DNA from 2 places in the Rossellomorea marisflavi genome. Region 1 is predicted to be linked to the other one. Evidence: riboswitches for the same ligand, from Rfam matches in the RefSeq annotation. Region 1 holds a riboswitch; the other holds the start of a gene.
What was found. A riboswitch is a leader RNA that binds a small molecule or an ion and turns the genes downstream of it on or off. The one in region 1 is predicted to bind cyclic di-GMP.
Positions count from the first base shown of each region.

Region 2: linked by a shared signal. The riboswitch ahead of K6T23_RS20265 (anti-repressor SinI family protein) and the one ahead of K6T23_RS01435 (EAL domain-containing protein) in region 1 are both predicted to bind cyclic di-GMP.

Region 1 covers NZ_CP081870.1:256,416-268,517, forward strand. The annotation lists gene K6T23_RS01410 (DUF4956 domain-containing protein) at 1-80, shown strand, start outside; gene K6T23_RS01415 (CotH kinase family protein) at 93-1,937, shown strand; gene K6T23_RS01420 (FUSC family protein) at 2,123-4,333, shown strand; gene K6T23_RS01425 (DUF4097 family beta strand repeat-containing protein) at 4,606-5,466, opposite strand; gene K6T23_RS01430 (DNA-3-methyladenine glycosylase) at 5,641-6,252, shown strand; cyclic di-GMP riboswitch class II at 6,316-6,398, shown strand; gene K6T23_RS01435 (EAL domain-containing protein) at 6,464-7,171, shown strand; gene K6T23_RS01440 (ABC transporter permease subunit) at 7,296-9,290, shown strand; gene K6T23_RS01445 (divergent polysaccharide deacetylase family protein) at 9,352-10,137, shown strand; gene K6T23_RS01450 ((S)-benzoin forming benzil reductase) at 10,184-10,939, shown strand; gene K6T23_RS01455 (Na+/H+ antiporter NhaC family protein) at 11,002-12,102, opposite strand, start outside.
Region 2 covers NZ_CP081870.1:3,920,379-3,932,480, forward strand. The annotation lists gene K6T23_RS20235 (SWIM zinc finger family protein) at 1-921, shown strand, start outside; gene K6T23_RS20240 (DEAD/DEAH box helicase) at 914-3,733, shown strand; gene K6T23_RS20245 (hypothetical protein) at 3,918-4,082, opposite strand; gene K6T23_RS20250 (single-stranded DNA-binding protein) at 4,101-4,463, opposite strand; gene K6T23_RS20255 (YwpF-like family protein) at 4,725-5,165, shown strand; gene K6T23_RS20260 (helix-turn-helix domain-containing protein) at 5,263-5,583, shown strand; gene K6T23_RS20265 (anti-repressor SinI family protein) at 5,633-5,785, opposite strand; cyclic di-GMP riboswitch class I at 5,817-5,939, opposite strand; gene K6T23_RS20270 (LPXTG cell wall anchor domain-containing protein) at 6,255-6,917, opposite strand; gene K6T23_RS20275 (helix-turn-helix domain-containing protein) at 7,163-7,456, shown strand; gene K6T23_RS20280 (class D sortase) at 7,453-8,016, shown strand; gene fabZ (3-hydroxyacyl-ACP dehydratase FabZ) at 8,065-8,499, opposite strand; gene K6T23_RS20290 (DNA-directed RNA polymerase subunit beta) at 8,601-8,858, opposite strand; gene K6T23_RS20295 (flagellar hook-basal body protein) at 8,874-9,692, opposite strand; gene K6T23_RS20300 (flagellar hook-basal body protein) at 9,750-10,562, opposite strand; gene mreB (rod shape-determining protein) at 10,629-11,639, opposite strand; gene spoIIID (sporulation transcriptional regulator SpoIIID) at 11,937-12,102, opposite strand, start outside.

The sequences.
Region 1 (12,102 bases):
CCATGCTTGCTGAACTGAAGGCATTGCCGGGAATCAAATCCGCCGTCATGGTGAGCTATGATGGAAACTTCACTGCATAGGAGGTGGAGGGAATGATCGGGAAAAAGATGGTGACTGTGGTCTTTGCCCTCCTCATGCTTACCTTCGTGGCCAGTGTATATGTCCTTCCTGCCGTCGGACTCGAGGAGAAGGATACGTCCACCTCCTATAAACAGACAGTCTTTAATGAAAGCAAGGTGGGGCGCGTCGATATCGAAATCGATGAAAACGACTGGGATGATCTTGTGGAAAACGCAACCAAGGAGGAATATAAGCGGGCGACCGTGACCGTCAACGGCAAAAAGGTGAGTGATGTGGCCATCAGGGCGAAGGGGAATTCTTCCCTGACGTCCGTTGCCAATAGTGACTCGGACCGGTACAGCCTGAAGATCGATTTCGATCATTATGACAGCTCGCAAAGCCTGTATGGCCTCAAGAAATTGAATTTGAACAATAACTATAGTGACTCGACGCAGATGAGGGAATTTGTTTCCTATGAAATGATGGAAGAGATGGGGATCGCAACGCCTGCCCACTCTTATATGTACGTGACCATCAACGGTGAAGACTACGGGCTTCTCCTTGGAGTCGAACAGGTGGATGAAACATTCCTCGCAAGCGAGTTCGAATCCAATGACGGGTTCCTGTTCAAGCCGGATGGGGTCGGTTCCGATCTTCAATGGATCAGTGATGATCTAGACGATTACACGGGTATCGAGCTGAAAACGAACGAGTCCAACAAAAATAAGTCGACCTTCACCGATATGCTTGATGCCATCAACAACGGCGGTGACCTTGAGGAGTATCTCGATGTTGATGAAATGCTCCGCTATTTTGCCGTCAATACAGCGCTCGTCAACCTTGATAGCTATCAGGGCCAGATGAAGCACAACTATTATCTCTATGAAGAGGATGGGACATTCTCCATCATCCCTTGGGATTATAATATGTCCTTCGGAGGCTTCGGCGTCGGAATGGGCGGAAGAGGCAATGAGGGAGAGAACGACCTAGCGGATGGGGAACAGGCTGAAGAGCCTGGCAACCAAGCTGCCGATCAGAACGGTGCTCCTCAAGGGAAAGATGGGAACGACAAGCGAGGCATAGGTGGGGGGATGATGACGAGTCAGCTCATCACCGACTCTGCCATCGACTTCAGTGTGAGCGAACCCGTTGCCAATACGACTCTTGAAGAACGTCCACTGCTCAATGCCCTCCTTTCCAACTCAGAGTACAAGGAGAAATACGAAGAGTACTTGAAGACATTTGCCGAGGAGATCTTCACAGAGGAACGCGTATCCGAGATCACGAACAATTTGGCGACGATCCTCACCACTTATGTCGAGAGCGACCCGACCAAATTCTTCACAACGGATGAATTCTTGAAAGGCTTTTCCGGCGACGAAAGCCTGGCAGAATTCACAAAGCTGAGATCCGAGTCGATCCTTGAGCAACTTTCCGGCGAACGGACGGTTGAAAGCCAGGCGGGATCCAGCAGTCAGGGGCAAGGAGCTCCGAATGGCGGGCAGGTTAATCGAGAAGCAGGAAATCAGCAGGATGCGAACCAAGAGAATCCCGCGGCAGATGACAATGCCCCCCAAAATGGAGCGCCGGCAGGAAATGAACAGGACGGTGCGCAGGCTCCTCCGGCCCAAGGGGGGCAAAATGGTGCTCCTCCTGATGCAGGGAACGAGCCACCTGAAGGGTTCGATCCCGCCGATAAACCTGATGGATTCAACCCCGGGGATGGTCCCGGGGGAGGAGGACCACAAGGGAACGGAGCACAGGAAGAAGCCGTTGATTCGACGGCGGCCCTCACAGTGAGCGGAGTCTCCGTAGCCGTTCTACTGCTTGGCCTCGGTGTAGCATGGCGTTTTAGAAGAAGACGCGGCTTCCGTTGAGTCCATGACAAGCAATATCCTTTACCGCCTCGTCCGAAACCCGTATAATTAAAAGAATAAACTATTCGCGATGACACCTATACTAAGTAACCGGATAGCCCTCTGCGGCTCTGGTTACTTTTTTGTTAGGGTGGGTACGATAAAAATGGATTATAATCGCAGGACGAGTAAAGGGTTTGATGACAATGAGACAACTACATCGACAACATATATGGCTTGGACGCTTCCTCGCTTCCGATCCCGGGAGGAAAAGGCTGCAGCAGGCAGGCAAGACAACGCTGAGCCTCATGACTTCGGTATTTATCACATTATTCCTATTGAAAATGAATGAGTATCCGTCCATTACACCTGCCATCGTTTCAGGGATGGTGGGGATGTTCGGTGTCCTGATCGTCTTGGATGATACGGACCGGAAGAAGAAAGTGACGCTGCTGTGCATCGCCGTTTCAGTGGCAGGGGGGATCACCGTCGGTTCCCTGTTAAGCCATCATCCGTATGCCGTCAACATTTTCCTCGTGGCGGCCATGTTCAGCGCCTTTTATTTCTCCCGCTTCGCCGTCCGCTATTTTTCCATCGGGATGGCCTCTTTCATGTCGATCTACTTTTCATCCGTTCTGAAGCTCGACGCATCTCATCTGCTATGGTTCTATATCGGAATCGGGATCGGGGCGCTCAGTGCCTACATGTATCAGTTCCTTCTATTCAAAAGTTCTTCCTACGTATTGAAAAGGAGCCTGATTTCGTTCCATATCCAGTCGAATCTGACATTCACCATCCTGTTGAAGGCAATGGAAGATCCAAAAATCAGTGAGAAGAGGAAGAAAAGTCTCGATCGAAACGTTCGTAAATTGAATGAGTATGCGCGGACGCTGTCGGGTGATATCAATGAAAGTGATCTCAAGGAGCTGTACCCGGGAATTGATGTTTCTGAACTCAGGCTCTACGTCTTTGACGCGGAAATGCTGATCCAGACCCTATCGGATTCATTGAAGAAGCTGAAGGAGCTGAAGGCGTTCGAGCAGGACGAGATCCGCCAGCTATTGATGCGGGTCATCCGTTCCCTGCGTGATGCCGATGTCCTGGCACAGGACTATGAACCGAAGACACTCGAAGAAACCGAACGTGCCCTTCAGGAGCTGCGGTTGATGCTGACGGATGTCCTGAGGGATCAAGAGGATCTTCCAAGATGGATCTATCTTCTGCGCCGGATCGAGTCCATCTCGAATCACGTCCTCCAGGCAGCCCTTACGATTCAAGAAGCCTTGAAGGGAGAACGGGAAATCCCTTCTGAACAAGAAGAAGATGACTCGGAAGAAGAAGAGAAGGAAGACGAAGAAGAGTCAAAAGGGTTGAAGCCGTCTACGAGAAAAGCAATCCAGGCATTGATTGCAGGGATCCTTGCCATCGTGGCAGGTGAACTGATCGCCCCCGCCCAGCCGTACTGGGTGCTGTTGACGACATTCATCATCATGATTGGTACGGAGACGGTGGGAAGAACCTATCTGAAGGCATTCCAGCGTTCATTCGGTACCGTCATCGGGGCACTCGTCGGCTTCGGGGCCGCGACCCTTGTATCGGGCGTGAAGCCCCTTGAGGTGGGACTGCTTTTCTTGGCCCTCTTCCTATCATTCTACTTATTCCCCGTATCCTATACGCTCATGAGCCTGTTCATCACCATGCTCATCGCCTTCATGTACGATATTCTCCTTGGCGGGATTTCAGTGGGGCTTATGGGGGCGAGGGTACTTGATACAATCATCGGCGCCTTCATCGCCCTGATCGTGTCGGCTTTCGTTTTTCCGAAGAAGACAAAGGCCAAGGTCACGGATACATTCGATGAGTTCTTCGAGGAGCTCGGGGAATATGTGGAAAGCTATCTTTCTTCCTTCCTGAAAGTGAAGAAGAAGCCCCTCGCGGACCGGGCATTCGATCTCGACCACAAGGTTCAGGCGATCAAGGACGAAGCCCAGTCGATCCTTCAGCGCCCAGGTGCCATGACCCGGACCGGACTCGGACGGTGGATCACCGTTGTCATCGCCGTCAATTATTATGCGAAGCATCTGCTGGCTTCTTCCCACAGAAGGAACGAGCCCTTCCCGGAAGAATTGCAGAAGGTAATCGGGGTGACGAGCGAGAAATTGACGCAGAACATCGAAGCGGTCCGACTCATGATGAAGGATCCTTCCGCGCACTGCAGTCTCTGGGATCTTTCAGAGGAACGGAGAGAAATCGAAACCCATGCCCCCGGTAGGTTGAAATCACATATTGATGTCATTCATCATGTGTACTATGTTTGGAAGATCAATCAGTCCATCGTTGCTCTCGGTGAAGAGCTCGGGGGAAAAGTGAATTTAGAAGAGGAAAAAGAGATTGGGACAAAACAAAAAAGGTCATGACGAACAATATCAGTATGGCTTCTATATACCGCTCATGATTTCCGTGCAAGACTTCGCTTTCCGCGGGTAGCCCGTGAGCCTCCTCGGCAAGCCTGCGGGGTCTCACATCAGCTACTCTTCCCGCTGGAGTCTTCGTCTTGCACTCCAATCAACCGCTAGGATCAAGTAAATCGTAATGGTCATGAAACAAATCAAAAACCCGAACTATCTCGGCAAGATAGTTCGGGTTTTACTATGACTAAAACACTCTTGTTCCAGCCTCTTTTTTGGGTTTACCGAATGATCATATGTCCGCTGGAGAGGTCTACATTGATGGAATGTTTTCCCGATCCTTTCGTTCCTTTGATAGACCGTTCACTGCTTGTTTGATCCTTCAGTTTGATGGTGTTGAGGATATCTCCGCTTCCTGCCTTCCCGTTCAGTTTGAAGCTTGCGTCTTCAGGCAGATTAAGGTCCGCATCGCCGGATCCGACCGTGAAATCCACATCTCCCGAAAGTTTTGTCATGGATACCGACAGATCACCTGAAGAAACCGATCCTTTCAATGGTCCTTCATAGCCCGTCAGAAGCACATCCCCTGAGCCCATATCAACCAATCCTTCCCGGGTTTTGATATCCTTACCGACAAAATCTCCGGATGAGCCCTTATATGTGAAGGATCCGGTGTTGAAATTCCCGATTTTCATATCGCCTGAGCCGATCTCGGTCTTCAAGTCGCCCAGGGACATCATTTCGTCCGGTATGAAGATCAGTTCTCCTGAGCCGACCTCGATCTCCAGATTGTTTTCGTAGTTTTGAGGAAGAAATACAATTGTATCAAATTTTTTGTTGTTGAAGCCGATATAAAAGATAGGCTTCATTTTGACTTCAAGGTTGATTTCGTCTCCTTGATCTTCAAGGTTAACGGTGCCTTTTCCGTTGAACTCGACCCTGACTTCATCATCGTCCGTTGTCACGATCTTCGTATCCCCGCTTCCGAGCGACAAATGGATGAGCTTGGTCCCGTCGTTCACTTTTACACTGTCTGAGGTTTTTTCACCTTTGGCAAACAGGGTGGTTCGATCATTCAAAATGAGGAAGATCGCACCTAATGCCAACAAAGCCACTACGATGGCGAATGCATTCTTTTTCATGTTTCCCTCTCCTTGGTTCGTTTTTCCAATCTTTCTATAGTGTAAGTGGAGAACCATTATTCTGCAATGCGCCCCCGGATCAATTTTTTATCCGCCTCTGGTCTTAGTGGAGAGTTTGAACCCTGATGAAATGGGGGAGTATGCAGGATGAGAGGAAATGAAAGGTGGGAAACCATGACGACGCATCGTGTGTTGGAACAGACTTTTTATGAACAGCCGACGCTTGAACTTGCCAAGTCCCTTCTCGGCTGCTTGATGGTGAAAGAAACGGAGGAAGGCACCGTATCGGGCTATATCGTCGAGACAGAGGCGTATATGGGACCTGAGGATCGTGCAGCCCACAGCTACGGTAACAGGAGGACAAAACGGACTGAAGTGATGTTCGCGGAATCGGGCCGGATCTATACGTATGTGATGCATACCCATTGTCTCGTCAATGTGGTGAGTGGGGGCTCAGGGGTGCCGGAAGCGATCCTCATCCGTGCGGTTGAACCTGTAGATGGCCTTGAACTCATGGCCAGCCGGCGTGAAGGACACTCCATGAAGAATTGGACGAGCGGTCCGGGCAAGCTGACAAAGGCCATGGGCATCACCATGGAAGACTATGGGGGAAGCTTCCTTGAGCCCCCGTTGACCATTCATGAGGGGTACCTGCCGGAAAGAATTGCCGAAGGGAAGCGGATCGGCATTGGTAATAGTGGGGAAGCAAAGGATTATCCCTGGAGGTTTTGGATCGAAGGGAATCCCTACGTATCAAAGGGTCGCGGACAAAATTCAGAAAAATAGGAATTAATACCCCCATAAACTATTTCGTTTATGGTATATTTTACTTATATAATCAACCTCACCGTCTAGTGGGAAGGCGTTGAACCTGAATGTCCGATGGGCGCTTGCATTCAGGGGAGCCAGTAGCGCAACCGACCGCATATGAAGTTTATTTCTATGTGGTTTTTTTGTACCTGATTGTTCAAAAAATACAGAGAGATAAGGGGTCCTAATGAATATTTTCAGCATCTTTCAAGACGACTTGATCTATCACGAATTCCAGCCCTTGTACAAGCTGGGGCATCAACAGTCTCTCTATGCGTATGAGGGGCTCCTCCGAAATACGTTCAATCAGAATCCGGAGCACGTGTTTCAAACGGCCATCAAAGCCAATATCCTGTATAAGCTCGACACCCTGTCCATCACAAAGGCGATGGAGAGCTTCGTGAATACCGGCCTCGACTGCAAGCTGTTCCTGAATATTTACATCACGACCATCCTGCATCCGAGTTTCCGTCATTACTTCGACCATCTGATGAAGACCCACCCTTCGATGGAAGGGAGGCTCGTCCTCGAGATCAACGAATCCAGTGCCGAGGAACTTTGGCAGAACCCCTTATTAAAACAGGCGTTGAAAGGGTTGAGGGAGTATGGTGTATGGTATGCCATCGATGATTTCGGGCAGGGGACGTCTTCCATCAAGAAGTCCATGGAATATGAGCCCGAAGTGATCAAGCTTGATCGCTATTTTGCCATGGATCTTGCTCAGGATCCCAAGAAGCAGCGATTCCTGTCGTTCTTCAGCCAGTTCTATTCGGAAGATACCCTCATTGTCCTCGAGGGGATCGAAAAGCAGGAAGACATGGAAGTCGCCCTTGAGATGGGGATTGCCATCGGGCAGGGCTATCACTTGGGCAGGCCGGGAAAACTGCTAGCCTGATCAAGGTGGCTGGGTTTGGCAGGTATCGTGCCTCTCCCTATCTATTATTTACAGAAAATAAATTAAATTGAAAAATCTTGAAGGGGAGAGTAGGATAAAGGAAAAAGAAAAAAAGGGGATCCATATGAACAAGTACCTTTCTGTACCATTGCGTTTCATTCTTTATTACATATTGGGGATTCTCGGAATCCTGGGCGTGAGCGTTGCACCACAGGTTCTGAGTGAAAAAGGATTGTATAACTTCGTCGCTTTCATTGAAGAATTCCTCAAGTTCACCATCTATTTCGCCGACCCGGGAAACTGGGAATATAACTACAAGGGACAAGTCGACTCCCTTTTCAATGTCCTGTGGGAGCCTTATCTGTATTCCATGACCATCATTCTTGGAGCCATCGCCCTGGGCCTTGTGCTGGCGGTGATATTTGCCGTAATTACCTTTTTCCTCCCGACTCCGCTTTCTTCCACGTTGAAGAAAATCCTGAACTTCATGGAGTCGGTTCCGGATCTGCTATTTGCTTTCCTCCTGCAGCTATTCATCGTTTTCTTTTTCAAGAAGTACGGCATCATGCTCATGGAATTCACGGAGTTTGACGGCGTGCAGATATACGCGGCTCCGATCTTCACCCTCGCCATCGTGCCGATGGTCTCCTTCTTCAGGATCCTCCTTCTCGTCATGGAAGAGGAAATGGTGAAAGATCACATTGAATTTGCCAGGAGCAAAGGGCTATCCAAAAGCCGCATCCTCTTCTCGCATGTGATGAAGAATATTACACCAAGCTCCTTCTATCATGGGAAGCTTATCATCTGGGGGACCCTGTCGAGTTTATTCATCATCGAAACCCTATTTGATATGAGGGGAATCACCTTCTATATCACTCAGGACTTCAGACCCGTCGTGATTGCGTATGCCCTGATCCTTCTTTTCACTCCGTTCTTTTTTATTTATCAAGGGGTGTACCTGTGGATGAACCGTGCTGCCGTGATCGATGATTCTCACTACCGGATCAAAAAGGACAAGGTCAAGTTCTCAGAATGGAAGATTTGGGGGTTCATCGCCACTTCGTGGAGGGCTTGGAAGGTACATATGAAGAATCCGAAATTTGCTGGAGGATTCATCATCATCTTCGGAATGATTGTGTATAGTTTCTGCCATTCCTTCTTCAAGGATGAACCTGTCGGCAAGCTTTACTATGTAAAGGATGATGCAGGTACTCTTCTTAGCGTCCCGCCTCATGCACCATCAGAGTTCATGGCGCTCGGATCCGACTACAATGGCTTCAGCATCCTGGACCAGTTAATCGTCGGAGCGAAGTTTACGCTCATCTTCGCCCTTGTGGTGGCGCTACTGCGGGTTGTAGGTGGCTTCTATCTCGGGGTTGGCTATCACTTCTTCTTGAATGAACGCAGGAAGAACTGGGTGAATAGAATCGTGGATTCAATCCACTTCCTGCCGTTGAGCCTCATTGCGTATCTTCTATTAAGACCGGTGCTGTGGGGATTGACATTCGAAGGATTCCAGCACTCCCTGTTTGAACGGCTCGTCTTCGAGGCCATCGTCCTGACAATCTTGGTGCTGCCTCTGACGATGGTATTGATCGGCAATGAGCTGAAGCTGATCGGACAGCAGGACTTCGTCGTTTCGGCCAAGCTTCTCGGAGGGAGTAACCGCCATCTGCTCTGGACACATCTGTTCCCGCATCTCGCGCCGAGGATGTTTATCCTGTTCGGGCAGCAGTTCATCCAAACGATGCTCATCCTGGTCCATATGGGGCTGTTCTATCTATTCCTTGGTGGCACCATCGTATCAAGGGGGCTCCTTCCCGATCCGCCGAAGTCGGCTACATTTGAATGGTCAGGGCTTATCAGTTCTTCTAAACAAGCACTGATGACAGAGAAATATTGGATCGTCCTATTCCCGCTCATCGCCTTCATGATCGCCATCTTCGCCATGCAGCTGGTGGTCCAGGGCGTCAAGGAGATCCAGCAGGCCAAGGTCGGTGTAAGGGTGAATAAGAAACCGATCAAAGGATGGAAAATGTGGAGTAAGAGTGAAAAGGCAAAGGTGAGCCCACCTCTTGAAGGAGACTTCACCTTGACGCATCAGAACATCAAGGGATGATGTCCACCCGGCATGAAATCCGAAACGGAGGGACATGTTAAAGGAAAAGGAGTGATGAACGATGAGGATACTGCTCATCAGCTTGACGCTGTCTTTTTCTTTGACAACGACGGGGTTTGCAAGGGACATCCTGCCCCTGCCCGCCCATAAAAAGGAACTGGCCATCGTGATCGATGACCTAGGGAACGATATGGAGGGAACGAAAGATATCCTTGATACAGAGGCGACGCTGACGATTGCTGTCATGCCGTTCCTGCCGTCCACAAAGAAGGATGCCGAACGGGCTCATGCGAAGGGCCATGAAGTGATCCTCCATATGCCGATGGAGCCGGTGACTGGGAAGGCGAGCTGGCTTGGGCCCGGGGCGTTGACAACAGACCTGTCGGATGAGGAAATACGAAGCCGTGTGGAGAAAGCGATCCAAGATGTCCCGCATGCCGTGGGGATGAATCATCATATGGGTTCGAAGGTGACAGCCGATGAACGCATCATGAGGATCGTCCTTGAAGTATGCAAAAAGCACGGCATGTTTTATCTCGACAGCAAAACAACGGGGAAAAGTGTCATCCCGAAGCTTGCTGAAGAACTGAAGGTGCCTTATCTCGAGAACGGTCTCTTTTTCGATGATGTCTACACGAAGGAGCACATCGGGCAGCAAGCGACAAAACTTGCCGCTAAACTTGAAAAAGATGACAGCATGGTGGCCATCGGTCACGTCGGTGTAACGGGTACGATGATTGCATCGATGCTGAAGGACTTCATTCCTGTCTACGAAAAAGAAGCCAATATTGTGCCGTTATCCGACCTTATTCCGGAGTATCACTTGATTGATGAAAGCATGCCATGAGTTGTATGCTGATAGGTGATGAATAATCGGAAGGAGAGTCGATTACATGAAAATGGCTATTGTGACCGGAGCAACAAGGGGACTGGGCGAAGCAATCGCTTCTGGCCTGGTGGAAAAAGGGGTCGGGCTCATCAACATATCCCGTCGAGATAATGAAAACCTGAAGGCCATGGCCACGGATGCAGGGGTGACCTATTCCTTTCATCCGTGCGATCTGACATCTGCTACCGACACGGAACAGGTATTCAGGGAAGTGGGAGCAAGCGTGTTTTCAAGCGGAGCCGACACGATTTATGTGATTCAGAATGCCGGCTTGGTCACCCCCATCAATCCGTCCGGACAAGTGGATGCCGGGAGCTTGGAAGCAAGTGTTCACGTGAATCTCCTTGCTCCCATGATCGTCCTCAATGAGATGATCTCCGCGTCTGAGGGCAAATCTGGACAGATGCTGATCGTCAATGTCAGTTCAGGTGCAGGAAGCAGGCCTGTGTATGGGTGGAGTACGTACTGCTCCACCAAGGCAGGACTCAATATGCTGACGGAAACCGTGAGCCTGGAGCTATCGACTTCAGGACGGGATCATAAGGTTATTTCCTTCAGCCCGGGTGTCATGGATACAGATATGCAGGGAGAAATCCGTTCCTCCTCACAGGAAGCTTTTGTAGAAGTAGAGAAGTTCAAACGCTACAAGGAAGAGGGGACCCTTCGCAGCGCTAAGACGGTTGCGGATGCACTGGTGAATTTGATCACGGAAACAGAAGTGGAAAGCGGTAACCTTTATCACATCAATGATCTTGTATAATTGGACACAAAAAAGCCCCGGGCTCTGGTCGATACCAGCATCCCGGGGCTTTTCCCATTGAATTATGATTGTACCGGCTCTGTAGAACGAGCTTTCCTGCGGGTGAAACGAGGCAGGGCGAATTTGATCGCCACCAGGCCACAAATCGCCGTCAAGATCGGGTAGAACGCATACGGAAGGATGCTCAGCGGCGAAATGCCGGCTGTTTCAGCTACAAGAAGCATCTGGGCACCGTATGGAATCAAACCTTGTACGGCACATGAGAAGATATCGAGGATACTCGCTGTCTTCCGGTTGTCCACACCGTATTCATCACTGATTGATTTGGCAAGAGGCCCGGCAATGATGATGGAGATGGTATTATTGGCGGTGCACAGGTTCGTGGATGCCACGAGTCCCGCAGTGGAGTATTGCGCGCCTTTGGATGAACCGACCTTCCTCGTTACAAGATAGAGAAGCGCCTGGATCCCGCCATTGTGACGGATCAGTTCCACCACTCCTCCGATCAGGATCGATAGGAAGGCGATCTCGCCCATTCCGAGCATACCATCGGCAATGCTGCCGAAATAGCTTGTCGGTGTGAAGCTTCCGTCGATGAATCCGATGATTCCTGAAAGCAGGATGCCGCCGAATAAGACGGCAAATACGTTCAATCCCGAGAGGGCACCGATGATGACGGCAAGATACGGAAGGATCTTCACGATGGAATAACTTCCGGCGTCGACGGACGACTGGTTGCCAAGCGTCACGAAGAACAGGGCAATGATGGTGATGATGGCAGCAGGCAGGACGATGAAGAAATTGACTTTGAACTTATCTTTCATCTCCGTTTTCTGCGTACGGACGGCCGCGATGGTCGTATCCGAAATAAAGGAAAGATTGTCACCGAACATGGATCCACCGACAACGGTCGCCATGGCTAGCGGAAGGGAAATATCCGTTCCTGAGCTGATTCCGACACCGATAGGGGCAAGGGCCGCAATCGTCCCCATGGACGTCCCCATGGCCAGTGAGATGAAGGCGGCGATCACAAACAGCCCGACAATCAAGAGATTTTCCGGAATGACGGATAGGGCGAAGTTGACCGTTGAATCAACGGCACCCATTTTTTCAGCCACACCTGAGAAAGCGCCAGCCGATAAGAAGATCAAGACCATGATCAT
Region 2 (12,102 bases), 640 kb from region 1:
CTTGGTGAAATGGAGGATGCATTGGAGAAGATGTCTGTGCATGCTATGCCGTTCAGCTTCGATCCATATATTGCTTTCTTGAAGGAAAAAACCGTGTGGCTCAGTGACTCCACCAAAAACAGCACCTTGATCAAGGCCGAAGTGTATCGTTTCCTCTGGTACTTCCTCTTTAAACAGAAGGCTTGGAGACAGGAGGAAATCAAACGGATCTCTGAGTCGGGTGAAGACCTTGAAACGTTCGGTCACCTTGCCCTCCTGCACCACTATCTGATGCTTGAAGAATTCGACAAAGCCGATGGAGTGGCAAAGGGACTAGGAAGTGAACTGGTTTCGTTCTCTGAATTTTGGCTGCGCAAGTTCTTCACCGGCAGACGGTACGAAGCGGGACTTTTCCTTGTCAGGCACCTCCTTGAGCGACTCCCGGAACATGTCGGATACCTCGATCAGTTCGAAGCGTCCCGTTTCGTCCGCTGGTTCATCCGCATCATGCCCATGGACTGGCTCACGGAAAAAGATCCGCTGCTCGTCAAGGAACTTCTCCTTGCCATGCTTCCGTACAGCTTCTTCCATTACAATGAATATCTGATCAATGTAAAGGAGTACAAGGAATGGGTAGAGCTGCAGCGTTATATGAACTACAGCATTCCTGAAATGGAAGGGATGGGACTGAAGGATCTCACGAAGGAACAACCGGAACTCGCCCTCCCCCTTTATTTCAGCGGGGTCATGAACGCAATCGAGCAGAAGAACCGTGATAGCTACAGGCAGGCGGTCCGCTACATGAAAAAAATTCGGACCATCTACCGGAAGCTGAAGCAGACGGATAAGTGGGACCAATTCCTGTCCTATATCCTAGATAGATTCAAACGCCTCCGGGCTTTCCAAGAAGAATGCAGAAAGGGTAAGTTAATCGATGCTTAAATTGTCTTCCGTCAAGATTAATGTTGAACCATCTGAATATGGCGAACGCTTTGTGCTGACCGCACAGAATGAAAACGGGGAATGGATTCACCCGGTTGAATGGAAGAGCCAGCTTTTCCTCTGGCATGAAGAGAGCTACTACGGGACCCTCATCGAAGAAGATGGGATGAGTGTATCTGCAGGGCACTGGGATTTCCTCACCTTATTGGCAGGTGAACGATTCAGCTCCCTTGTAAGCTGGGACTGGAATGAATCCGGGCAAGCCTATCTTGCTGTCGCACCGATCCTCCTCGGAGCAATCGAAGCGGGAAAATGGCTTCCCCGCTTCGATGAATGGCAGGAGCAGGGGCTCCAGTTCCACGTTCCCGATGAAGTCTGGGATAATTTCAACAGCGAATTCTGGGACGAAACCCTACCAGATGGCAGGAACGTGAAGGAACTGACGGATGGGTGGTTCCAAACCTCCCTACAGGACGCCATGAACGCCGGAGGGTCGGGTGCCATGAAGCGGATCCGTAAGCTGAAGGAAAGCACCCTGACGCCTGAAGAGCTTTCCGCCTATTTCGACGAGCAACGCTGGAGCGAGTGGGTCAGCGGCGAAGACCAGGATCTCCCCTTCACCATCGGCCTCCGCATCACAGAGCCACTGGATGAAGAAGACACATGGCAGCTCGAAACGATTCTACGGGACAAAAAGCGGACCAGCCGCGTGATTTCCCTGTTAGAGGATACGGTACCCGCCACTTGGAAGCCTCATCTGAAGGAAGTCAGCGCCGAACAGGAGCGCTGGGGGAATATGCTCCCGATCCTGAAGGATGAAGACGGGAAGCTCCGCACGAGCCTCGGTGAACACGATGCCTGGGACTTCCTTTCGATCCTCAGTGAGAAGCTCATCGATCTGAATATCGAGATCCTCCTTCCGTCCTGGTGGGAAGCGATGAAGGATGCACAGGTACTCGTGAAAGCAAAATTGAAGAATACCGATACGACCTACCGTCCGTCCTTCGTGGGACTGAATGCCATGCTCGACTTCGACTGGCGTCTGTCCATGAACGGGGTCAATCTGTCTGAAGAGGATTTCAACCAGCTCGTGGAAGACCAGCGCCGCCTCGTCAAGATTCGCGGACAGTGGATGAAGCTCGATCCCGCCATGATCAGGCGCATCCAGCAGATGATGACCAAAGCAAAGGAAGAAGGAATCTCGATTCAGGATATGCTCGAGCAGGAGCTTGTCCCTGATGACGGGGAAGGCGGCATGACCGAAGAAGGGGAAGATGAAGACGGGACAAAGTATGCCCGCATCCAGCTTGAACTGAACCGTTCCATGAAGAAGATGATCCATCAGCTGACGAACGTATCCACCATCCCGATCACGCCTACGCCCGATGACTTCATCGGTGAGCTCCGGCCTTACCAGGAGCTCGGGATGAGCTGGATGCTATTCCTGAGGAAGTTCGGGTTCGGTGCCTGTCTTGCCGACGATATGGGACTCGGAAAGACCGTACAGCTCATCACCTATCTCCTTCATGTGAAGGAGCATGAAAAGGCAGATTTCCCTGCCTTGATCATTGCGCCAACATCGGTCCTTGGGAACTGGCAGCGCGAACTGGAGAAATTCGCCCCATCCTTGAATGTACGACTCCATTACGGGCAAGTCCGGGCAAAAGGCGAAGAGTTTCAAAAGGCCATCGAAGGAGTCGATGTGCTCCTCACCTCGTACGGATTGTCCCATCTGGATTTCGAGGAGCTGTCAGAGGTGACCTGGAGCTCCATCTCACTGGATGAAGCCCAGAACATCAAGAACTCCAACACGAAACAATCCCGTGCCATCCGGAAGCTTAAAGGGAATCATCATATCGCCCTGACCGGCACGCCGATGGAGAACCGCCTGTCGGAGCTGTGGGCGATCTTCGACTTCCTCAATCAGGGGTATCTTGGTGGATTCACCTATTATCAGAAGCACTATATTGCACCGATTGAAAAGGATGAAGACGAAGAAAGGGTCAAAGCCCTGCAAGCCAAGATCAAACCGTTCCTCCTGAGACGGACGAAGAAGGATCCAGAGGTCGAGCTCAATCTCCCTGAAAAGCTCGAGCAGAAGGAATACTGCGCCCTCACGGCTGAGCAGGCGGCCCTATATGAGCAGCTCGTCAAGGATACCCTGGCCAAAGTCGAAACCCTGAGCGGCTTCGAGCGCAAAGGATTGATCCTGCAGATGCTCAATCAGCTCAAGCAATTGTGCAACCACCCTGCCCTCTATCTGAAGGAGCCGGATCCCAAGTCGATCCTGAGCCGTTCGGAGAAGATGCAGAAGTTGAGGAGCATCGTGGAAACGGCACTCGATTCAGGAGAAGCATGCCTTATCTTCACCCAGTATATCTCCATGGGGGAAATGATTCAGGACATGATGAAAGAAGAATTTAATGTCGACGCGCCTTTCCTTAACGGCAGCATGGCGAAAGCCAAACGGGACGAACTCGTCGATCGCTTCCAGAACGGGGAATTTCCCATCTTCCTTCTCTCGTTGAAAGCAGGAGGCACCGGGTTGAACCTGACCGCCGCCAACCATGTGGTCCATTATGACCGCTGGTGGAACCCGGCAGTCGAGAATCAGGCGACAGACAGGGCTTACCGGATCGGGCAAAAACGATTCGTCCACGTCCACAAGCTCGTCGCTTCCGGAACCCTCGAAGAAAAGATCGATGCCATGCTTACGAAAAAGCAAGCGCTCAACGATGAAATCATCCGCAGCGACCAGTGGGTCACGGAGCTATCCGACCAGGATCTCCAATCCCTACTCGTATTGGAATAACATCAGGCCATCCGGAAACACCGGATGGCCTGTTTTGCGCATAAAAAATCCGGTCTTCGTGGAAGACCGGTCAATAGTAGGGGAAATTGAGGGGTTCATTGATTCTATATAAGAAGCTTTACAGAGGTTGGTGGTTCGAGGTTCAAGCGTATAGGTTGGTGGTACGTAAAAGTCTTAGGGATTCTTAGGATGAGGGGATCAAGGAAGGGCCTGCATATTCATAACCCTGTTCAAGGGCGGTAATTCGTTGGGATAGATAAAAGTTCTCTACATTGGTGCGGGCCACTTTCTTGATGAGGTCTTCGTTCAATTGCTCCAAGCGATCGATTCGTGTTTCCAGCTCTTTCATACCTTCTTCTCCTCTTCATCAAAATGGGATCTCGATCGCTTCCTTCCTCGTTTCTTCGGGAGGCTTGCTGTCGAGGAAACGGACGTTCTCGGCTACCACTTCCGTCACATACGTGCGCTTTCCCGTTTCATTTTCGTAGGATCTCGTCTGGATCCTTCCAGTCACTCCGATGACGGACCCCTTCCGGCAGTATTTTTCCGTGTTATCCGCCGCCCTGTTCCACAGCGTGCAGAGGACAAAATCCGTATCGATCTGCCCCTGCTGATTCTTGAATTGCCGGTTCACGGCCACAGTCACATTGAGGACCGATTTTCCTTCAAGGGTTTTCCTGGACTCGGGGTCCTTCGTCAGCCTGCCAACAAGCGTCACTTGATTGATCACTTTTTTTAACTCCTTTCTTCTGAAATTGTTATCATCATAGCCCCTCCCTGCACACTTGTAAAATCGTCAATTCATCAAATTCATAGGGGCATGAAAGAGAATAACAGGAGTTTCTCCTAGGGAAACTTCCTTTTTACCGGTGAAATCCACCTTAAAAATGCAAAATTCACCTCTAGCGTGATTTTTCTCGTTGGCGAATTGAGCTAGGGGTGTGCCTCTTCATATGATATAATTTTTAAAAACCCTTAAGGAGGTTCGGTGATGAAAACATTCAAGGTGGTTTCACTGCAGGTAGTTCAAAACGACGAACTCGTGGATGTTGATATCGTGGATGGACTGATCATCAATAAAGAAGATGGCAAGAAGACATGGCTCGTAGAAACCCTCCTGACCAATGATCATATTGAATTCTTCCAAGAGGCCCAGCAAAAAAGCGAGGACCTTGAGATCCAGGTGGTGATCTCCCACAAAGGGAACGATCCTGCCGCCTTCATGACGTCGATCCGATGCATCAAAGAGCTCGGTGCAAATATCAGCATCATGTTTGAAGGAAAGCTGAAAAAGCAGAAGAATGAATACGCCGAACTCCTGTTGGACGACTTGATTCAAAAAGGGATGTCTGGGGAAGAACTGTTGCAGGCATTCAGAGATAAAATGGTGGAAAAACCGAGGATTCCTGCCAACTCAAAGGCCGGTACTTGATAAACATACACAATTATGTAAAAACAAATAGAGCCTTTCTCTGTATTTTGCTATACTAATAACAACGAGAACGAAAATCCTCAGGCAGGTGAGCTCATTGATCGGAGAACGAGTAAAGAAATACCGTACGGAAAAAAAGATGTCCATGACGGAGCTGGCTGACCGGGCAGGCGTCGCCAAGTCCTATCTAAGCTCCATTGAGCGAAACCTTCAACAGAATCCGTCCGTTCAATTCCTTGAAAAAGTATCGGCAGCACTAGGAATTTCCATGGATGCCCTTCTCCATGATGCTCCGGAAGAAACACCACTGGACTATGAATGGATGAAAATCACCGAAGAAGCCATGGATTCCGGTATCACCAAAGATCAATTTCGGGAATTCATCGAATTCAATAAATGGAAGCTTGGACAAAAATAAAGTCTTGAGAATCATCTATTCTCAAGACTTTTTCCATCGGAAGGACTCTTCAGAGGACTGATCCGATGCTCTCATACTTTTTATGCGAACGATCTGTTTGTGGTTCTTCAAGAAATTCCTTGACCTCCCTCAGCGTTATCCCGGCTGTTTTTGCCTCTTTCATCAACTCTACCCATTCTTGATCCAATTCACGATTGCCCATTTAATCTCCTCCCAAAATACATGACTGTATTTCAGGCAATCCAGCCATCCTAGTGTTCGATACGCTCCTGCTGACGGGAATCATTGCGCATATGTCCAACCTTAGACCTGTGACTTTGCGTCCCTGCCTTTCAGCAGGTTTGCCTTTATCTGATTACCTGACTGTGGATTTAATTCCATTATAATCCTCATCTGCGGAAGAAGATGTTGGATTTTGTCGGCTCAGTAAAAATTCTATACCCTAAATTCCATCATAATAACCAATTATTACACACTATTCAGAAAATTCTTGATTCTATTGCTTTTCCTTGTCGAATCAGCGGTCTGAGAAATCTCCCTGAAACTTACAGGAGGTTTGACCGGAAGTGCCGTGAGGTCATATCCGCACGCTGGACAGATCCACTCCCCGCTCTCGGCACTGCTGAAAGATGGACGCATACATCGGCTGCAATCTTTTTTGAACATTCCCTTCACCCCGCACTTTCAGATTTTCGTTTCATCAGGACGTTACATGCCAGGACGATGATCCCCGTCGTCATAAGGAGGCCGCCGATCAACAGCCATCGATAAAGATCCGTTCCCGTGTTCGGCAGGAAACCTGTCGGTGAGGGGCCGCCTCCCGCAGGGATCACCTGCCCACCGTTCGTTCCCTCAACATCCTTCACTCCCTTGTCAGGAGCGAATAAGGAGGAGGCCTGAACCTGGATCTCGAATCGTGCCACGGTTCCCTGGAACTCGTTGCCAAGCTCATAGGGCATTTTAACGATGAGGAGCAGTTCATCTCCTGAGCCCTTCGCAAGCTCCCTTGCTTTGAAGGAAGATGCATCCTTCAATTTCCCATCGAACAGGATGGTGTTGCCATGAAGCAGCGTCATATCCAATTCGTTGTATAGAATATCCGTCTCCGATAGATTTCTCACAGTAAGAGTGTAAGCAAGGTCTTCATCGCCTTCGTTATGGACGGTAAGCGAGCGTTCTACCCAATCTCCAGGTTTGGCATTCTTGATATCGAACAGATAGGATCCGCTAGGCTCAATCGTCATCCCTGGACCTTCCCCATGAGCCGTCGAGAGAGTAAAGAAACCGAACAGGAGAGGAAAAAGAATATAAAAGAGCATCCGATGCTTCATCATGTTCATTCCTTTTTATCTGAAATGTAATCTCTATCAAACATGTCGTTCGTTTTAATGAACACCTATCTGTAGTATACGGTTTAAGCGAAACCTCTCAAAACATCATATGAAGCGATTTAGGATATATATTCCATCTGTTTCTCCCTTATCCTCATTCCGTCTCTCGTTTTCTGAATGTTTTGTACTTTATAAAAGAAATTTTGTTCATTATAATGAAATCACTCAATCAAAAAGGAGAGCGACCTATGCTAGGAAGCAGATTAAAGGAAATTCGTGAAAAGAAAAACATAACCATCAATGAACTATCCCAGCGATCATCGGTTTCCAAATCATATATCAGTTCAATCGAGAGGGGCTTGCAGCAAAACCCTTCCTTGGAAATTATGCAGAAGCTGAGCCGTGCCCTCGACGTTTCGTTGGATGCAATACTTTTGGAAGGAGATGAGGAGCTCGAAGAGTGGATCGCCTCGCTCAAGCAGGCGATTGAAGGCGGACTTACAAAGAAGGATTTCTTTGGGTTTCTCCAAGGATGGCTATGAATAAATGGATCTCAGTCATTGGGATTTTACTGATTTGTACAGGTCTTGTGTATGTGGGTGCCTCCCTCTTCGGCATTCAGGAGCAGAAGCACGCTCGTGATGAATCAATGGTTTCCGCCCAAAAGGCCATCAGTGCGGGTGCCGGGACTCCCTCAGAGGATCGGGAGAACGGGGAAGCTATCGGGATTCTGCGCATCCCGGCTCTTGACAGGGAGGTACCCATCGTGACGGGGGCTGATGAGGATGATTTGGAGAAGGGGGTCGGTCATGTGCCCTCTACTGCACTTCCAGGGGAAGGAGAACGGATTTTCCTTGCAGGCCACCGTGATACAGTATTCACACGGATGGGTGAACTGAAGCCGGGAGATGTACTGGAGATCCGCCTAGCTGAAGGGACGTTCACCTATCGGATCACAGGCAGTGTGATCGTGGATCAGGACGATCTGTCAGTGATGGAGCCAGCGGGGGAAGAGATGCTGACATTATCAACCTGTTATCCCTTCGAGTACCTCTCCAGTACCGATCAGCGCTACATCATCCATGCGCGCCCCGTCCATTGATCCCTGTCCATGAAAAAAGCCGATCCATATGCGGATCGGCTTTTTGCTTTATTCGCTTTTTTCTCCAAGGGCAAACATCATCTCAAGTTCGCAGGCTACTTCCCCGTCAACGGTGGCAACGCCCTTCCCTTTTCCGATGGCACCTTTGAAGCGGACCATTTCGACTTCAAGTCTGAGCTGATCCCCTGGTTTCACCTGACGCTTGAAGCGGCACTTATCAATTCCGGTAAAGAAAGCAAGTCTTCCTCTGTTTTCTTCCTTCTTCAGCATAGCAACAGCTCCTACCTGAGCAAGGGCCTCGACGATGAGCACGCCCGGCATGACCGGGTAGTCCGGGAAGTGACCGTTGAAGAATTCTTCATTGGCTGTGACGTTCTTGATGCCGATCGCGCTTTTCCCTTCTTCTACTTCGAGGATGCGATCCACAAGAAGAAAAGGATAGCGATGCGGGATGATGTCTTTGATTTCATTGATATCTAACATGAATGGTCCTCCTACAGTGGTATGTCCCCTTTATTGTACAGAATTGAAGGGGAGAATGGAATAGAACGAAGAAAAGGCCCTGAGCTTCAGAGGCCTTTTCGTTATTTTGCTTTTTTGACGATGTCTGCAATATGCTGCCATGTTTCGGCTTTGAACACATCAGAGGCTTTTCCGTCACCGATGACGGCATATCCAAAAACGGCTCCAAGGGCAAGAAACCCGGCGAACAGCACGAGGAATAAAAGGACGCGGAGCCAGATCGGGAAAAGGCGTACCCGTACCCATCTGGGTGCAGCCTGTTCCTCGGCTGTCTTCGTTTCTTCAGTTGGTTGCTCCTGCAACAGTTCTTTTTCGCTCATCTGTTCAAAACTCCTTTAGCGTATACCGTTGACCAATCCCATCATCTGATCGGCCATGGTGATGGATCGTGTCTGGAACTGATAGGAACGCTGGACATTCAGCAGGTCCGTCATTTCCTTGCCCACATCCACGTTCGATGCTTCCAGGGCCTCTTGGCTGATGGAAATGCCCGTTCGCCCGGCACCGGTCAGATTCGTCAAGACTTCGTTCCGGGTCACACCTAGATCGGTCCTCAGTCCGATCAGATTACCGCCGAGTTGTTCGAGGAACTGGGGACGGGCGATCGTCACAATGCCGAGGTCTACGTTCTCGGTCCCCGCTGGCCCTATGATGCTCAGCACGCCATTATCGCCAAGCTCGAAGGTGGAAGCTTCATCCGAGAACGTGATCGGATCATCATTCTCATCCAGGATCGGGAATCCCGAAGCATTCACGAGCATGGACCGGCCATTTTCCATGGGAGTGGAGTAGAAGGCACCGTCTCTCGTATAGCGGACATCGGTTCCATCATCCACTTTGAAGAACTGACGCTCATCCTTCAGGGCAAAGTCCAGGGACCTCCCCGTAGCCTTCAGGGTGCCCTGTGTGAGGTTCAAAGCAGTTTTGGATAGTCGTGCCCCGCTTCCTTCCCTGACGCCAAGAGGAGTGAGTCTGCCGCCTTCAAAGCGGTCCACGCGCTGGTTGTTCACCTGTTGGACCAGTAGATCGGAAAACGTAGCTTCCCTCTTTTTGTAGCCGGTGGTATCGGCATTCGATAGGTTGTTCCCGATCAAGTCCATCTGCTTTTGAAGCTGACCAAGTGTGTTTGTGGCTGTCACCATCGTCCGGTTCATGATTTTGTCCCCTTTATTATAAGGTAACTCCTGTCGAATTTCATTGACAATCTTTTACTACCCATTCACACGCCCGATTTCATTCGCCGCTTTGTCCATGCTGCGATCATACGCCTGAAGGACCTTCTGATTCGCCTCGAACGCACGGTAAGAAGAAAGCATATCAGTCATGCTCCTGGACGCATCGACGTTCGATCGTTCAAGCTGACCCTGGACCATGGTGAAGGTGCCTGCCTGAGCAGGGGTCAGAGCTGTTTCAGAAGAGAAAAGACCGTCCCCTTCTTTCACCAGGTCTTGCGCATTTCCTGTGTAGGCGATGCCAAGTGAAGACTCCTGTGCTCCGTTCACCAGAATCTCCCCATTGTCGCCAAGGCTGAATTCGTCGGAATCAAGCTGGATCCGCTCCCCGTTCCCATCAAGGACATAGTGCCCGCTATTGGTAGTGAGGAATCCGTTGCCGTTGACTGTGAAATTCCCATTTCTTGTGTATCGCTCTTCCCCGCCATCTCCTTCAACGGTGAACAGGACGGCTCCCCCCTCATCTGGAAGGGTTCCCGTAATCAAGGCGATATCCGTGGCATTGCCCGTTTCCTGCAGGTCACCTTGGGTAAAGGTCGGGATGGTTTCCTGCATATAGACACCCGTATTCAAGCTCCCGATACTCCGGTGAAGAGGAAGGGACAGTCGATTGTCGGTCGGGACGGTCGTCGAGTCCATGCGTTGCATGAGCATTTCAGGGAAAGCCCGCATCGCAGCCGTGTCCGCTTTATAGCCCGGCGTGTTGGCATTGGAGATATTATTGGTCAGCATTTCGGTTTTCCGCTGCTGTGACAGCATGCCGGATGCCACCGTATAGAATCCTCGGAACATAACGTCCACCTCATTTCTTATTGTCTCTTCTCTTACATCGGAACCTCACCGGACTATTTCAGTCGATCAGCCGATTTTACGGCGTGAAATTTTATCGATATTCTCAAGCATCAGACCCGTTCCGACCGCTACACAGTCCATCGGGTTCTCAGCTACGAGTACAGGTACTTTCAATTCTTCCGCAAGAAGCGTGTCCATACCGTGAAGAAGCGCTCCCCCTCCTGTCAGGATCACACCGCGGTCGATAATATCCGCTGATAGTTCTGGCGGAGTCTTCTCCAGGACGTTCTTGGCTGCCTGGACGATGACAGCGACTGATTCACGAAGGGCCCCTTCAATTTCTTTTGCTGTCACGGTAAGGGTACGTGGAAGACCTGATACCATGTCACGTCCGCGGATGTCCATCTCATTCATCTCGCCTTCGCGATTTTCGGAGAAGACCGTACCGATCTTGATCTTGATGTCTTCCGCTGTACGTTCACCGATGAGGAGCTTGTACTCGCGTTTGATATAATTCAGGATTTCATAATCGAATTTATCCCCTGCCATCTTGATCGACTGGCTTGTGACGATATCGCCCATGGAAAGGACCGCTACATCCGTGGTTCCCCCTCCGATATCCACGACCATATTCCCGGTCGGGTTGAAAATGTCCATGCCTGCTCCGATGGCTGCGACTTTAGGCTCTTCTTCAAGGTAGATCTTCTTGCCGCCACTCTTCTCGGCTGCTTCCTTGATGGCTTTTTGTTCGACGCTCGTGATGTTTGTCGGGCAGCAGATCAAGATGCGCGGCTTCGACATGAATCCTTTCACGTTCAGCTTATTGATGAAATGCTTCAGCATCGCTTCTGTTACATCGAAGTCTGCTATGACCCCATCTTTAAGCGGGCGGATCGCGACAATATTCCCAGGCGTCCGGCCAACCATGCGGCGCGCCTCTTCTCCTACTGCCAATACTTTATTCGTATTCTTGTCCAACGCGACGACGGAAGGCTCGTTAAGGACGATCCCCTTCCCCTTTACATGAATCAATACATTTGCTGTACCTAAATCGATACCGATATCTTTCGCGAACATTTGTTGTGACTCCCTTCTTCTCATTCAATTGATCTATGGTTTATTTCCTATGTAGTTACGTTTTAACGTTAAGGTAAAATCTTCACCTAATTAATTATATTACCATAAACGTGTCGAAAGCAGGAGTTGTTTGTCAAAAAAATGAATTTTATTTAAATCGCCTTCTATTGCCTTTCGGAGCAGGCTGAATGACTCGAATTCAACCTCTTTCCATTCATTTGAGGACCCTCCACCTCGCTGCTGTAAACGTAAAAATACGCCATCCGCCCTTCTTCCTGCGGGCGTGGCGCATCGGTTTCAGCTGTGGAGTTCTTCTTTCCTATATTTTTGCTTCGTGGCTTCTCCTCCTCTTAAGTGTCGGATCGATTTATGATAATCCAGTATTGTCTTTACTTCGTTTGCAAGCTCCGGATTGATTTCAGGCAGCCGTTCCGTTAAATCTTTGTGGACCGTACTTTTGGAC